Regions from separate parts of the Bacillus pretiosus genome, predicted to be linked through region 2. Evidence: riboswitches for the same ligand, from Rfam matches in the RefSeq annotation. Region 2 holds a riboswitch; each other region holds the start of a gene.
What was found. A riboswitch is a leader RNA that binds a small molecule or an ion and turns the genes downstream of it on or off. The one in region 2 is predicted to bind S-adenosylmethionine.

Region 1 (4,038 bases), 200 kb from region 2:
CTTCGGATCAATTGCATCTTGCAAACCATCACCAATTGCATTAAATGCAAACATAATGAGTGCAATCATGATTGCTGGGAAGAATAATTGCCACCATTCTCCGCTTAGTAATGTCCCGAGTGCATCGTTCGTCATCGTTCCCCAGCTCGCTGCTGGTGATTGCACTCCGAGTCCGATAAAGCTTAAAAATGATTCTGAGAAAATAGCTGCTGGAATTGTAAATGATAAATTTACGATAATAATGCCTGTTAAATTCGGAATGATGTGTCCGTATATAATCTTCATATGCGATGTACCTAATCGCTCTGCTGCAATAACAAATTCTCTTTGCTTTAAAGATAATACTTGTGCCCTAACGAGACGTGCCATGCCAATCCATCCTGTTAATGCAAGGGCAATAATAATTGTAAAAAGCCCTGGTTTCATAACGATTAATAATAAAATAACAATTAATAAATATGGGATACCGTATAACACTTCAATCCCTCGTACAATCCACTCATCAATTAACGTTCCAAGGCGACTACGTCCTCTCACATATCCACTAAAGCCCCCGATTAGTACACCTATTCCTATATCAAGAGCCGCTGCCACTAATCCAACTGTTAGTGAAATTTTCCCTCCAGCCCAGGTGCGCGCCCATATGTCCCTTCCTAAATCATCTGTTCCGAACCAATGCTCACTACTAGGTGGGAGGTTTGTTGCTTCTTTTACTTGTTCACTCGCAGTAAATGCCGTTAAACTTTCGCCAACCAGTGAGAAAATAATAATTAGTAATAACGTCACTGCCCCTAAAACTGCTATAGGGTTTGATATAAACTTGCGAAACACTTCCTTCTTTCGACTAATCGTTTGCTGATCTTTATTTATCGTTAATTCTTTTTTCTCCTCATTCGTTAATAACTGTTTATTGATTTCATAAGCTCCCATTTAAATGCCCCCCTCCTTACGTAATAGAACGAATACGCGGATCCACAATACGGTGAATAATATCTGTAATGAAAATACAAGAAATTAATAATGCACTATAGAAAATCGTTGTTCCCATAATGACCGGATAATCCCGGTTAAAAATGCTATCTACAAAATATTTTCCTAGACCAGGAATGGAAAATATTTTTTCAATAACGAAAGTTCCTGTTAAAAGTCCAGCCATTAACGGTCCAACAAATGTAAGTACCGGAACAATCGCATTTCGAAGAGCATGTCTTATAATGATTTTCTTAATTGGTATGCCTTTCGCTCTCGCTAGCTTAATATAATCACTCTGCAAAACTTCAATCATATTAGAGCGAACAAATCTTGTAATAACCGCGATTGGTCCTAACGCTAATGCGAAGGATGGCAATACCGTATGTTCGAATGTGCCCCAAGACGCTACTGGTAAAAGTTCAAATTGTATAGCAAATACTTGTATAAATAGTGGTGCTAAAATAAAACTTGGAATAGAAATACCGAGAATCGCAAGTAAGCTCACACTATAATCAATTACTTTCCCATGATATAGAGCTGCAAATGTACCTGCTGCAATTCCGACTAATAATGAAATAACAAGTGCTTGTAAACCAATAATCGCTGATGGACCAAATCCTGTCGTTATAATTTCTGATACACCTTGACCTGTGGATTGAACAGATTCACCAAAATCAAAATGAACTACGCCATCTAAATAAGCAACATATTGATTCCATAACGGTTCATCAAGGTGATACTTCGCTCTCATGTTTTGTATCACTTCTTCAGGAAAGATTTTCGCATCTGATGAAAATGGATCCCCTGGAATGATATGCATAATCAAAAATGTTACTGTTGTAATGACCCATAGCGTGAACACCATAACCGATAGTTTTTTAATAACATACACTTCAATAACCCCCTAAACAAATGTATTTACTTTGTTTTATTGACATATTTGTTCCTATTACTTTTCCGCTTCTTAAAACACAAAAAGCCTTGATCTTAAGAAATAAGATCAAGGCTTAATAAACGAAGGCCCATCACTTATCTTTCAAGACTTGCTTGCTGGAATTAGCACGGTGTTCCTGTTACAGAACCCGCTGCTGAGGTGTCATAGGGCCAGTCCCTCTACCTCTCTGGATAAGTAAATTGCTATATTATTATTTGGTTCAAATTGTATATTTTGAATTATAATTCTGAAAAAATGAAAAGTCAATCAAATTGGATATATTTAGAAAAATCAGTTTTCAATCCTTTTATCGAAATTACAGTTTTCTCTTATAATAAAAAGAAATAATATTAAAGAAGTTATAAGATGGATCCCTTGCTTCTTGCTACTATAGGATTACCATTAACAATCGTTATACTTGTCATCATCGGGGTCTATAAAGTGAAACTTTAATCAGTGGGGGCATCCCCCACTGATTATTAGTTGAACCAATCGGGCTTTTAGGGGCAGTGGATCCCCTACCTAACTTCTTTGCTTTCACTGAATTTTGAGGTGGGGGTCTTACTGCCCGGCAAATAGCGGGATAAACTCTTTATTAAAAAGAAACGTATCACTTCTTTTTATACTCCATTCGATAATATTACCAGACAAACAATCTCTGAATTTCACGAAAAACAAAATGTATTAGTATCCGAGGATGAAGACGGAGATGGTAAGAAGAAAAAATAACCTTGCGCGTACGCAAGGTTATTTTTTCGTTTCTGCTTGAAAACGTTTATAGTATGTTGATGCTGTTGCAAAGTTAATTTCTATATCACGAATCAATGATGAGTCTTCTTCTTTAGCTAACTTCTGTAATTTTTTCATTGCTTGTTCCGATTCATTCAAGAAACCAGCGTATACCTCATGTTCTTGCTCTTTCGACTTTGGAACACGAATTTCTTTACGTATATTATCAATATCTTCTAACATGCTAGTCGTTACCTTTTGCACATCTTCTTTATATGTAGCATTCGTTATTTCCTTACCGCCCTTTTCTTTTGCCACTTCAAATAACTGTAGTGCTTTATTAATTTCTTTATTCATTTTCATATCGTATTTTTCATGTACTGCACGGTATTCTTTCATCTCTTCTGTTTGCTCAGTAGATTGCTCTACCTTTTCTTTCGGTTCTTTCGTATCTTTATTTCCATTACATCCTGCTAGAAGGATCATACTTCCCATTACAGCAATACCCAAAACCTTCTTCATCTCTTCTTCTCCTTTTATCTACAGCTACTACTCATTATAGTTTCTTTTATCTCCACTTGTTATTATACCGAGAACATCCTACTTTTTACACTTAAGACGCTACCTTAATATACATGCCTACATTTTTGTCACAGTATCGTCACTTTATGCAAATAACTTTTGCACTGCTTTACTACATCACCTTACAAAACTGTAAGCACACATAAAGAACAAACCATGCTAGACTTACATATGCATAACGCAAACATATGTAAGTTTTTAAGGAGAATCATCTATGTACAACACAATGCCTTTTATGGGAGAAGATATTCGTGTCCTTATTCGTGAAAAATCACTTCATATCGAAAATACAGAGAGCCTTCGCCGCGTATTAAAAAAGAAACATGCTCCATTTAAGTTAGCCCAATATTTAAAACAACAACATACAAATCAATTTCATACCGTGCTAAATATATCAGATAAATCATTAACAATCGAAATCATCGGTCATGTCTACATTGGAAACTTCGCAGATATCTTAAAAGAAATCCCACGTATACCGAAAATTGCTCCTATTATCGTTAAAAAAGCGTATAAAATTACCGACCATACCGATATTATCGACTGCGGGGAAAAAGAAGTCGATAGTAATCGCTGGGTGTGGGATAAACTTGCTGTTTTATATGATACGATCATGAATAATATGTATGAGGTATTTCAAAGAAATGAAAAAAAGAACTGATTCAAATATTCCCTTTGAATCAGTTCTTTTTTGTTAAGCCTCTAAATTTTGTCTTTGTTGTAGTTCAAACTGCTTTTCACTTCTTCTGGCCATAAATAGATAACATAATACAGCACCAATTTCACAAAGAGCTATTACAACCCCCATCGGTAATGCGGTG
Region 2 (4,038 bases):
CCACTCTAATTTTCTCTCTCATTTCATACCCTCTCCATTTTTTGATTATTTCCTTGGAAATTCGACAAATATACTCCTAATTTTACTACATACTAAAATAGCTGTCAGAAAATTCCCGACAGCCTACCAAAATCCTTTATTTTTTACTTGTTCTTTTCTTTTACACTAACCGCAATTCGTTCAAACTCTTTTTGAATCTCCTCTTTATATGCATCTACTTTTGAAAAATCCATAGCAGCAATATATATTCGTTCTAATTTATCACGAACTGATTTCGCTTTCGCTAAGAAAGACATCGCCTCATTCATTTTTGCTTTATATTGAATCGACACGTCACGAATTTCTGTCGCATACTTCTCATCTGTCCCTGGTGTTACAATCAAGGCATACATATCTATAATTTCATCACCTTCGCGGCTCGGAAAATATTCATGTGGTGCGGTGCTATCAAAAATTGCAAACCCTAATTCTCTTACGATAACCATATCAAGACTATTTGGATCAAATCCACAATGATATACTTCAACTTCAAATCCTTTTTCTTCTGCTGCCTTAGCTAATTTTTTAAGCATTGTTGATTTCCCAGATCCTGGGCGTCCTTTTATAAAATAACGATGTGGTAATCCCTCTGTTAAATTAGGAACAAAATCAACTGCTCCTTTCGGTGTAGCTGCCCCTAAAAACCGATGTTTCACAAGCGATTGTTTCCCGCCTTTATCTGTAAATAACTTCTGAATCAGCTGATCGGTTAGTTCATTTGCTTTATTAAAATCAATATTATTAATATATATTTTCTCCCACTCGTCATGTATAACTAGTGCCTCGTTAAAACAAGCGTAAGCAGTTTGAAAAGCCTTGCTTGCTTCTGAAACAAATCGTTCAATTTCCACCTTCTGCTTTCTTAATTTATCTGAGTCCCAAGCAACCCCTAAATTAATATACTCTTCGACAACTCCTGGCATTTTCGGCTCAATAACATGCGGTGATGTTCCATCAACAATTCCTACTTTTAACTTCGGGATAATTACACCATCAACCGATTTATTATCAGAAGAGCAGTGTAAAAATTCAATATCATATCCTTTTTCAACCCACTCGCGACCTATTGCTTTGATTAAAGAAGATTTCCCGGTTCCAGGACCACCCTTTAAAATAAATAACCTGTTTAGCCCTTTTAAATTCTCATCGTATAAATTATGAAATCCTCTAGCTGTATTTCCACCAGCGTAATAATTCAATACATTCCCTGTCACTGCACTCACTCCTTCGCAGCATTCTATTTACATAAGCTACAATATGCGAGCAACTTTATTTGGGTGAATACCTATTTTATATTGCACGAAAAAAGGAAATGAATTACAATTTAAAAGTAGTGAATATTCAGAAACGAAAACTTAATATGTCTTTATCAAGAGAGGCAGAGGGACCGGCCCTTTGACGCCCAGCAACCTCAGTTTATACAAACTGAATAGGTGCTAATTCCTGCAAAATGCATTGCATTTTGAAAGATAAAACGTAACTATTGTGTACAAAACTCATCTTTCTTGATTATGAAAGGTGAGTTTTTTTATTTCAAAACATATATTGGAGGTATTTAAAATGAAAGTAATTGACCTATCACAAACATTTGAAAACAATATGTCCCAATTCCCTGGAACACCAAAAATCAATTTAGGAGCCATTACAAGCGTTGAAGAGACAGGCTATCAAGTTACAGATTTTCATTCTGTCGTTCATGTTGGCACGCATTGTGATGCTCCTGCTCATTTCATTTCAGGCGCAACGACTATTGATCAATTACCCCTAGATCAATTTGTAGGCGAAGCTGTTCTTATTGATGTAACTCATGTACAAGAACGAAAACTACCTAAAGAAGTATTACACAACGCTGACATAAAAGAAGGTGATATTGTCATTTTCCATTCCAATCTATCTACGAAATGGAATACAGAAGCATATGAGAAAGAAGCTTTTTATCTTTCTGAAGAATTAGCTGAAGAACTAGTTCAATTAAAAGTAAAATCTGTCGGTTTAGATTTCATCTCTCCTGATGAGGTAACGACAGAAACATCGCCAATTCATCACATACTACTTGGGAATAATATTTATTTAATCGAAAACTTAACAAACTTAGATGCAATTAACACGAAACGTTTCTTTTTCTCAGCGGCACCTTTAAAAATTAAAGATAGCGACGGTGCTTTCGCAAGGGCATTCGCTGTAATTTTTTAAACAAACTATACAAAAAAGCAAAGATCATCATTGACCTTTGCTTCTATTTTTTTTATTTAAACTAAGAAAGAATTGCTCAACACGAGGACGTAACCAAGCTAAATAATCTTTCTCTTTCTTCTTTGTACAAGCTATTTCTTCGCCATCTACCATTCCGACAAGCTCTAGCTCTAACAGTTGCCTCGTAAATGCTAACATATTTATTTCTTCGTCTGGATACTCTTCTTTTAATTTCTCCTCAATTTCCCCCAATAAAAAACCGTCACGCATCATTGCCAATGCATCAATCCAAAGTGGCGGCATTTCATATTTTTCTCCTGTAATTGTATCTTTTACAATATAATTCTTTTGCTCTTTTCGAAATTGAATCGTGTGTAAACATACAGTCGAATTTAATGTTAATTCCATCATACCACCTCTTTCATAATATCTGCATAGAAAAAAGGATGCGCGTGCACCCCTTCTTTCTCTAACACTACCGAACCGTTACATGAATAATAAATCTCATGTCGATATTTTCCTCCATTATAAACGAAGTATTTTATAAAAAAAACCCTTCTTGAAACATTTTATAAAATGTTTATATTTACACAACAAGAACACTTTTCTGAAAAATATTTTTCTCTAGCACATTATGCTGTCGGTAAAAAATTTCCTCTTTCGTTCCTATTCCCATGCTACTTTGAATCGCGATACTTCCTTGATGTTCCTCAATGATTTTATATGTAATCATTAACCCCAGTCCCGTACCATTCTCCTTTGTTTTGTAAAAATCTTTACCGATTTTCTCTAACAAATCCGTTAATTTTTTTAAATACTTTTAAAGCTTCTCTTTCCTCATATATCAAGCTTTTAAATTTGTTCATATAAATACTCCTCATACTCAATACAAAAGCTCTACATATTATCTCCTTAAATTATAAGTATGAAATTGCTTTCAGGGTAAGATGTAACCTTATCATACGAAAAGGAAGGAGATTTCCCCTTCCTTTTCGTCACAACTTATATCCATCTTACCCGATCATGTAGCAATCCATCCGTAAAGTCATTTCCGCCCACTACAAAATCCTTCATATATAAATTCAAATATTCTCCGTACTTACTCTCTGTATTTAATAATAATTCCTCTACATAATAGGCACCTTGTTTAAAGTTATCGAACAGTAAACTACACAAGCCAGCATAAATTCCGCATCCTACTTGGAAGTAAGTCGCATTCGTTTTATATTTATGAAAAACTTGACTGCTATTCATCACGTTATACATATATGTCTCACTATTTTCATAAACGAGTAATACACCTACTAGATCCTCGCCGGCAATCTCTTCTTCGGCTGGATTAAATACTTTACGATTCCAACTCCATAAATCTTCTACTTGATCTAAGTTCTGTCTAATTACATTAGTCGTATACTCATTAATTCGGTAAAGAAAACCCACTTCCATATTGAAGTTTTTTCCTAAAATTAAAACTTCCTCATGTGGCATTAAACAGCCATAAAACTCTTTCTCTCCTAACTTTACTTTATACTCTGAAGCATATACATCTTCATAAAAATAAAGAGGACGATGATGACTCATATACATCGGATAACTCCATATCGCTTCATCTAGAAATCGCTCTACTGCCCATGAAGCATAAAGTGTATGAGGCTTTATAAGTGCTGTATCATTTAAAAATGACGTATCATGTTCTACTATATAACATGCTCTTGGCTTTTCCTTTGGACGTTCCTTCATAAGTTCAACAACCATCCATTGAACAACACCTGGATTCATACCTGAGCCTATAATTGCTTTTGTATT
Region 3 (4,038 bases), 590 kb from region 2:
TGAGACTTAGCTTTTTTGTGATTGCAGCTTATCGATTTTCCAGTGTGCTCCTAGAGGATCTAAAGAGCTTTCAATATAAAACATATATTCATCTGCGGTACTTGGTACTTCAAAAGCTATTTTCAATTCTACCGTTTCATTTGGTTTAACTTGTATATCAGAAGGGTTTTGATCAAGCACCTTTCCTTCATAGGCCTTTCCGGCTTTTTCATCTTTTAGGTTATATTTTAATTCTGATAGTCCGATCGTTTGACCTCGTACATTTTTTACAGAGACATTAACAACGACGGAATCGTTACTAGCATTTAAATATGCATTTTGAACGGCGGTCAAGTAATAGCCTCCCTTAACACTCTCACCAACTAATAAAATACCTTGTTCCAAGCGGCTCATATCTTCTTTTTCTTCAAGATTTATTAATTCTTCATTTTCATTTTTTGCGGTTGGTTCTTCTATTGGACCATTTTCAACGGCACCATCTTTTTTATCTTGTGTGCAAGCAGCCGTAACACTGGCTAATACTAGAATTAAAGTAAGCAATATGAATGATTTTCTCATAAAATTAATCTGTCTCCTTAAGTTTCTCAATTTTGTGCAACTATACATATAAGATTAACATAATGTCTCATTATTGGCTCAAAATAGGGGTTCTTTTAGATACCTTATTCTTTTTTCTTTTAATATATATCCGATTGGTTCTCACGATATTTTTTAATCTTTTAAATCATTGGCTTAGTAATACTGAGGGTTATTATAGATATATTAATCATATAATTTGTCCCTATCAAAATGAACGATTCTTGCATCTAATATATTGTAAGTATATTTTATTTTGAAAGGATGTGATTATATGGCTCATAAATCTACTGGAGTGTTTCGAGTTCCAGTTTCTGAAAATGGGATTATTCCAACTGCTCTCAACATTATGTTAAACAATGATTCACGCTGCCATACTAGTGATGTAACGGTAACTGTTAAGAGAAGTCGAAACATTTCTTTCCCGACTCAAAATGAGTTAGTTGAAATCTCTCGTACTTTTGTTTCTTTAGAACCAAACAGAACAACTAAGATTGTGTTGTTTACGCCAGAATTCCAAATAGAAGATTTTCTTGATGTCATCATTAGTGGAAATAAAGATGATGTTAAGGATGTTCTTGTATATTCTTTCTTAGCAGATTCAGCAGGTCACAATCTGCCATCTACTGTTTTTAGAAATGCAGAATACACTTTTGCTTGCTGATACCGTGATGATGTATTCTTTACTGTCATATATCTGAAGGGAAATGTTAAATAGGAGTTGATTTAACTTTTATTTGGGTTTTCCAAAGGAGTCTGCTTTAGCTAAATAAACAAGGAACCGACTAATAGTTTCCTTGTTTATTTGCATTTAACATGAAATTTCGTATCTATTATTCCGAAAACAACTTTACACAGGAACGGATTTTTCCTAGTGAAGTAGCACCTATAGATGAAAGTACTCAATATTCCAATTGTAAAGGTAAGCGAAATACTTGAATGTTACCATCATTAATTACCATCTTCATAATATGTAATTAGTATTATTTTATTCTTCAAATATCCCCGGCTTCTCCACTCTAAATGATTTCACCTGATCACATTCTAAACAAAATGTAGTTAATAGTTTGGAACGCTTCCCCACTGAAAAGAGCCTACTAGAATCATCCTCACAAACATATGCATGAAAAGCAAATCCAACTCTTCCTTCTTTAAATGTAGTAGAACCACAATTCTCGCATCGTTTATTTTTCATGCCACTAACACCTCTTTTGCTGTATTTTTAAGATAAAAGTAAAGCAACTTGGTTATACATGATGTTTTCGACAAGATGCAACATAGCCCTTTATATATTCGTAAGTAAAACAACATAATACACCTATAAATCTCTATAATAATATGATTTTTTACATATCATTTAATGTATATCGGAAAAATAAGTATTAAAAGATTGATTTTTATTATTCTGATGATTATAATAAATGGAAATCAAACAATTCTTATGTTGAGAAGTGGAGGGACGGGCCCTATGAAACTTCGGCAACCTCGTTTTAGACGAAAGGTGCCAAATCCTGCAGGTGAAAAAACACCTGAAAGATAAGAGCGGTTCACTTAGTCAAGAAGGCTACTCTTATTTCGTTAAGAGTAGCTTTTTTTATGGCTAAAAGTTAAAGGGGGAACAGGTAGTGGAGTATGGTTTTTGGTTGCCGATTTTTGGGGGATGGCTTCGAAATGTAGATGATGAATCTATGCCGCCTACGTTTGAGTACGCAAAACAAACAGCGCGAGCGGCAGAACAATTAGGTTTTTCAACAACTCTTATTGCAGAATTAAATTTAAATGATATAAAAGGTGTTTCAGCACCAAGTTTAGAGGCGTGGACAACTGCGGCAGCACTTGCAGCAGTGACGGATAGATTAGAGATTATGACAGCTGTAAGACCTGGGTTCCACAATCCAGCAGTTACAGCGAAAATGGCAGCAAATATCGATCAATTAAGTAATGGTCGTTTTACATTAAATGTAGTTTCAGCATGGTGGGAAGAAGAAGCGAGACAGTACGGCGGGGTATTTACCGCACATGATGAAAGGTATGATCGCACAGAGGAATTTGTAACAATTTTGAAGGAGCTTTGGAAAGAAGAAGAGTTTTCTTATAAAGGGAACTTTTATGAGCTTCAGCATACACATTTAAGTCCAAAACCTGTGCAGAAACAAGGCATTAAGCTTTATGCAGGTGGTGAGAGTGAGCGAGGAAAAGAGGTCATTGTAAATCACGCGGATGCATATGTAATGCACGGGGGAACAGTGGAAGAAGTATCTGTGAAAATAGAAGATATGAAGAATCGTAGAAAGAAAGTTACAGAGGAGCCATTGCAGTCATTTGGGCTTGCGGCGTACGTCATTTGTCGTGATACAGAAGAAGAGGCATTAGAAGAATGGAGACGCATAACGGATGTGAAAGACGATGCTTTAGGTTATGCGGGTTACCAAGACTTTATTAGTAAATCGCATTTGGAACAGCAAGTGAAGCTCAATGATTATTCCGTATCTAATCGCGGGTTACGTCCTAATTTAATCGGAACACCAGAACAAATTGCAGAAAGGATACTTGCTTTTGAAAAAGTGGGTGTTACGTTATTACTTTTACAATTTTCACCACAGCTTGAAGAGATGAAACGATTTTCTGAAAAAGTGATGCCATTAGTTGAAGCAAAAAGAAAGGAATTGATTACAAATGAGTAAAATTTACATATTGCATGAGAATAAGGAATGGACGAATCATTTAGTGAAAAGGTTGGAAGAACTGGAGTTACCGTATGAGGAATGGCTTTTAAATGAAGGAACACTTTCATTAGAACAAGAACCTCCAAAAGGTGTTTTTTATAGTCGCATGAGTGCCTCTTCACATACGAGAGGGCATCGATATGCACCTGAGCTGACTGAAGGGGTTCTTGCTTGGCTAGAGGGATACGGGCGCACAGTATTTAATGGGTCTCGTGCATTACGTCTTGAAGTAAGTAAATTGAATCAATATGCAGTATTAAGAAAATTTGGGATACAAGTACCGAAAACAATTGGTGCTGTTGGCCGTGATCATATAGTAAAAGCAGCAAAGGAGTTAGGGGAAGTACCGTTCATTACAAAGCATAACCGTGCAGGTAAAGGCCTTGGTGTTCAACTATTTCATTCCATTGATGCTTTAGAACAATATTTGGATGGTCCGGCTTTTGAAGAACCGATTGATGGAATTACTTTAATCCAGCAGTACATCGAAGCACCAGAACCATATATTACACGTTGTGAGTTTGTAGGCGGCCAGTTTGTATATGCGGTTAAAGTAGATACATCAGAAGGATTTGAACTTTGTCCAGCAGATGCGTGCTCTATCCAAGATGCTTTTTGCCCAGTAGGAGAAGAGAGTAAGAAAGAGTCGTCAACAAAATTTGAAATTATATCGGACTTCCACGAGCCAATTATTGAACAATACAAAGAGTTTTTGAAAGAAAATGAAATAACTGTT
Region 4 (4,038 bases), 990 kb from region 2:
TCGTGCAGTAAAAACTATGTTCAAAAAATAATGGTGTAATCCCTAACTCTTCCACTGTAAAGTTTGTAAAAATTTCTTGTGCTTCATAAGTCCCGTAATAATCTCCTACTCCTGCATGATCACGCCCTACGATAAAGTGGGTGCATCCAAAATTCTTTCTGACTATTGCATGGAATATCGCTTCCCTCGGTCCTGCGTAACGCATTGCTGCAGGAAATACACCTAAAAAGACACGATCTTTCGGATAATAGTTTTGAAGTAATACTTCATAGCTTTCCATCCTTACATCAGCAGGAATATCGTCCGATTTCGTTTCCCCAACGAGTGGATTTAAAAAGAGACCATCTACAATTTCAAGGGCAGATTTTTGAATGTATTCATGGGCACGATGTACCGGATTTCTCGTTTGAAATCCAACCACTGTTTTCCAACCACGTTTTTTAAATTCTTCTCTCGTTTCAATTGGATCTAAATGATAAGAAGGAAACGGATTATTTTCAAAGCGTTTTGTAAGAATAATAGCTCCCCCGACATAAACGTTCGGTCGTTCATATAATTTTTTCACTCCTGGATGAGCCTCATCCGTCGTTTTATACACAAGTAACGCTTCTTTTTCCTTGTCAGGCACAAAAATATCTTCTATTTGAATGACACCATATACATTTTCAGCATTAACAAGTTTTACTTCCTCTCCAGCTTTTAGACTCTCTGCTACTTCTTCTGTTACTGGTAATGTAATCGGTATACTCCATATGCTCCCGTTTGCTAAGCGAAGCGTTTCTACGACCGAATCATAATCTTTCTTTCCTAAAAAACCAGTAAGTGGGCTATATCCCCCTGTCGCTAATAGCTCTAAATCACTTAACGCAATGTTGTCTAGTTCAATTTCTTTTTCGATTTGTGATACGTCGTAAGTCTCGTCTATACGATTTATTAATTCGTTTCTTGTACTCATTTTCTATTTCCTCTCTTAGCTTTATTTTCAAATTCATCTTATTGGTAATGAAGACCACATTCTGTTTTCACTTTCCCAGACCACCTACCATCTCTCGAATCGCCACCCTCACCTACAGGTAACGTACACTTCTCACACCCAATACTTGGATATCCAACATCATGCAGCGGGTTATACGGTAAGCTATGTTTGTATACATATCGCCACACTTCTTTCCACGTCCAATGAATGAGTGGACAAACTTTAATAGATTGAAAGCGATGATCTTGATTTATAAACTTTGTATGCTTACGTGTTTCTGATTGTTCCCTCCTTAAGCCCGATATCCAAGCTTTTTCCGCTGCTAATGATTTTTCTAACGGTAAAATTTTTCTAATTTTACAACAAAGATTCGGATTACTTTCCCATAATTTCTCACCATGCAACTTCGCTTGTTCATCAAGCGTAAGTTCCGGCTGTTTTTCTATAATATTTAATGAAGGAAATCGTTTCCGCACTTTTTGAATTAATTCATACGTTTCTTGAAAATGAACATTCGTATCTAAAAATACAACTTTAGCAGATGGATTTACTTGGTTTATAAGATGCAGCAATACCATCCCTTCCACTCCGAAGCTACATGCGTATACAATTTCACTTTTATATTCTTTATAAGCCCAACTTAATACAGATAGCGCGCCTTTCGTTTCATCTTCTTCTGAAAATGAAACATTATTTTCTTCCCACGTTTCATACGTCAACATGTTCTTTCCCCCTGTAAAAGCAAAAAGACGGTTTTAACCTAATATAATAGGTTAAAACCGCCTCTAGTTTTTCTAGTCAGCGCTTTTTACTTTAAACGTACCTTTTCATTTTTCTCTAATTGAATGACTTTCCCATCTTGCACAACAATTGTAATTGAACCATATTTCATATCAGCAAGCATCGCTTGAATTTTCTCAGATACTTCCTCAAAATGTTCCCGTACGCTCACGCGAACAGCCCCCCTTTTTATTCATAAAAAAAATCTTTCCCATTTCGAAAAGACTGTTCGGTAATATATTTTACCTTATCTTTCAAAATGGATTCCATTTTGCTGGATTTAGCACCTTGCTTTCTATAAGCAGGTTGCCGAGCTTCTTCGGGCCAGTTCCCTCCGCTTCTCTTGATAAGCTTTGTATTTGTATTTTATCACAATTCTGATTTTTTTCAATCCTAGTTTTCCGATATATTTTAATTATTTTGTTTTATAAAAAAGGAATTGCCCATCCGAACAACTCCTTTTTCCCATTCACACAAGTTCTTTAATACGTATGCGATCGTTCCCAATAATATTTTCATATGTTTCACGCTCTACAACAATTTGTGATGTGCCGCCTTTCGCGAAGACGACAGCTGGTCTACGAATCCGATTATAATTATTCGCCATCGAGTATCCATATGCCCCTGTACAAGAAATTGCTAATAAATCGGCTGAAGCAACTTTCGGTAGAGTGATATCCCAAATTAACATATCTCCACTCTCACAGCACTTCCCAGCAATCGAGACAAGTTCCTCATTCTCATCATTCCCTCGATTCGCTAACATCGCTTCATAACGAGCGTTATATAAAGCAGGTCTTAAATTATCAGTCATCCCACCATCCACTGATACATATTTCCGAATACCAGGAATATCTTTCACAGATCCGACTGTATAAATTGTCGTTCCAGCATCCCCTACAATACTACGGCCTGGTTCAACCCATATTTCTGGCAGGGGATAATTACATACTGTAAATTGTTCCCTCACAGCACTTGTTACAGCTCGCACATATGTCTCAAGAGTTAATGGTGTATCTGACTCTGTGTAGCGTATTCCGAATCCTCCGCCTACATTTAGCACTTTTACTACATAGTTTGTTCGCTCTCTCACTTGTTCTAAAAATTGACGAAGAACTTCAATCGCTCGCACAAAGCCGGCCGTTTCAAATATTTGTGATCCGATATGTGAATGAATTCCTAACACATTATAATTTGATTTTTGTAAAGCAATCTCAATTACTTGCATCGCTTGACCATTTGACACGCCAAATCCAAATTTCGAATCATCTTGGCCTGTTGTAATATATTCATGTGTGTGCGCCTCTACTCCGGGCGTTACACGAATTAATATGTTCACAAATTTCCCATGTTGCACTGCTAAATCATGCAAAATTTCTAATTCCAAGAAATTATCTACGACAAAACAACCAATATTCGCCTGAAGAGCCATCACAATTTCTTCTTCTGTTTTATTATTGCCGTGAAAATGAATGCGTGATGCTGGAAATCCTGCTTGCAGCGCAGTATATAATTCTCCTCCAGAAACAACATCTAATGACATATTCTCTTCACGAGCCACTCGGCACATCTCCATGCACAAGAACGCCTTGCTTGCATATGCTACTTGATAAGAGAAACCACTTTCTTTAAACGCACGATGAAACGCGCGGCACTTTCCTCGAATTGACTCTTCATCGTATACATAAAGTGGTGTTCCGTATTGTTTTGCTAGCTGCGTCGTATCACATCCTCCAATTTCTAAGTGTCCTTGCCCATTGATTCGGCTCGTGCCGTGTAAATACATTTGAATTCCTCCCTTATTTCCTCTAAAACTCATAACCCCAATCTTCTATTCATTGCAGCACGCTTTTAGATAGACAAAAAACGCGCGGAACAATGTTCACACGCGTTTCTTATTAGGAAAAATATATATTGAAAAAATAAACGAGTTGTTATCTCCTCAAAATAAGAAACCGCATCAACATCTCCAAATAGCTCTCCATAAAATAAATATTATGACAGTACTACATTTATTCAATGCAGTCCCAATATATGAATAAGATGGTTATTCTTATATTTCGGCAATAGTCCCTTTCAACCTATGATCACAGATTCCATTAAATCTCCCATAGCTTACTCTTTCCTATCGCGGCCTCTACCTTTGAGAGTAGATGAGGTAAGTCTATTTAATTTTCAAACATCTAATTGTTGCTATTAACAATACCAAAGGACCATTTTATTTGTCAAACAATTTTTTATATTGTTTTTTTACAGTTTAATTTCGTATCATTTGGTAAGCG

Region 1: linked by a shared signal. The riboswitch ahead of ACU8YW_RS01070 (ABC transporter permease) and the one ahead of ACU8YW_RS02070 (cyclase family protein) in region 2 are both predicted to bind S-adenosylmethionine.
Region 3: linked by a shared signal. The riboswitch ahead of ACU8YW_RS05045 (LLM class flavin-dependent oxidoreductase) and the one ahead of ACU8YW_RS02070 (cyclase family protein) in region 2 are both predicted to bind S-adenosylmethionine.
Region 4: linked by a shared signal. The riboswitch ahead of ACU8YW_RS07205 (YezD family protein) and the one ahead of ACU8YW_RS02070 (cyclase family protein) in region 2 are both predicted to bind S-adenosylmethionine.

What each region holds. Positions count from the first base shown of each region.
Region 1 is NZ_CM129593.1:182,652-186,689, reverse strand. Features, by position in the region: gene ACU8YW_RS01075 (ABC transporter permease) at 1-930, opposite strand, end outside; gene ACU8YW_RS01070 (ABC transporter permease) at 947-1,864, opposite strand; SAM riboswitch class I at 1,999-2,104, opposite strand; gene ACU8YW_RS01065 (DUF3951 domain-containing protein) at 2,501-2,635, shown strand; gene ACU8YW_RS01060 (hypothetical protein) at 2,654-3,157, opposite strand; gene ACU8YW_RS01055 (hypothetical protein) at 3,432-3,878, shown strand; gene ACU8YW_RS01050 (multidrug effflux MFS transporter) at 3,912-4,038, opposite strand, start outside.
Region 2 is NZ_CM129593.1:386,210-390,247, reverse strand. Features, by position in the region: gene ACU8YW_RS02080 (nucleotidyltransferase domain-containing protein) at 1-22, opposite strand, end outside; gene ACU8YW_RS02075 (PRK06851 family protein) at 144-1,253, opposite strand; SAM riboswitch class I at 1,403-1,515, shown strand; gene ACU8YW_RS02070 (cyclase family protein) at 1,600-2,232, shown strand; gene ACU8YW_RS02065 (hypothetical protein) at 2,260-2,640, opposite strand; partial or broken gene ACU8YW_RS02060 (ATP-binding protein) at 2,819-3,025, opposite strand; gene ACU8YW_RS02055 (S-adenosylmethionine decarboxylase related protein) at 3,235-4,038, opposite strand, start outside.
Region 3 is NZ_CM129593.1:979,540-983,577, forward strand. Features, by position in the region: gene ACU8YW_RS05030 (DUF4352 domain-containing protein) at 7-558, opposite strand; gene ACU8YW_RS05035 (hypothetical protein) at 851-1,240, shown strand; gene ACU8YW_RS05040 (hypothetical protein) at 1,565-1,771, opposite strand; SAM riboswitch class I at 2,013-2,119, shown strand; gene ACU8YW_RS05045 (LLM class flavin-dependent oxidoreductase) at 2,202-3,260, shown strand; gene ACU8YW_RS05050 (ATP-grasp domain-containing protein) at 3,253-4,038, shown strand, end outside.
Region 4 is NZ_CM129593.1:1,372,470-1,376,507, reverse strand. Features, by position in the region: gene sat (sulfate adenylyltransferase) at 1-955, opposite strand, end outside; gene ACU8YW_RS07210 (phosphoadenylyl-sulfate reductase) at 994-1,698, opposite strand; gene ACU8YW_RS07205 (YezD family protein) at 1,785-1,928, opposite strand; SAM riboswitch class I at 2,001-2,109, opposite strand; gene lysA (diaminopimelate decarboxylase) at 2,226-3,542, opposite strand; lysine riboswitch at 3,723-3,904, opposite strand; gene ACU8YW_RS07195 (DUF3888 domain-containing protein) at 3,994-4,038, opposite strand, start outside.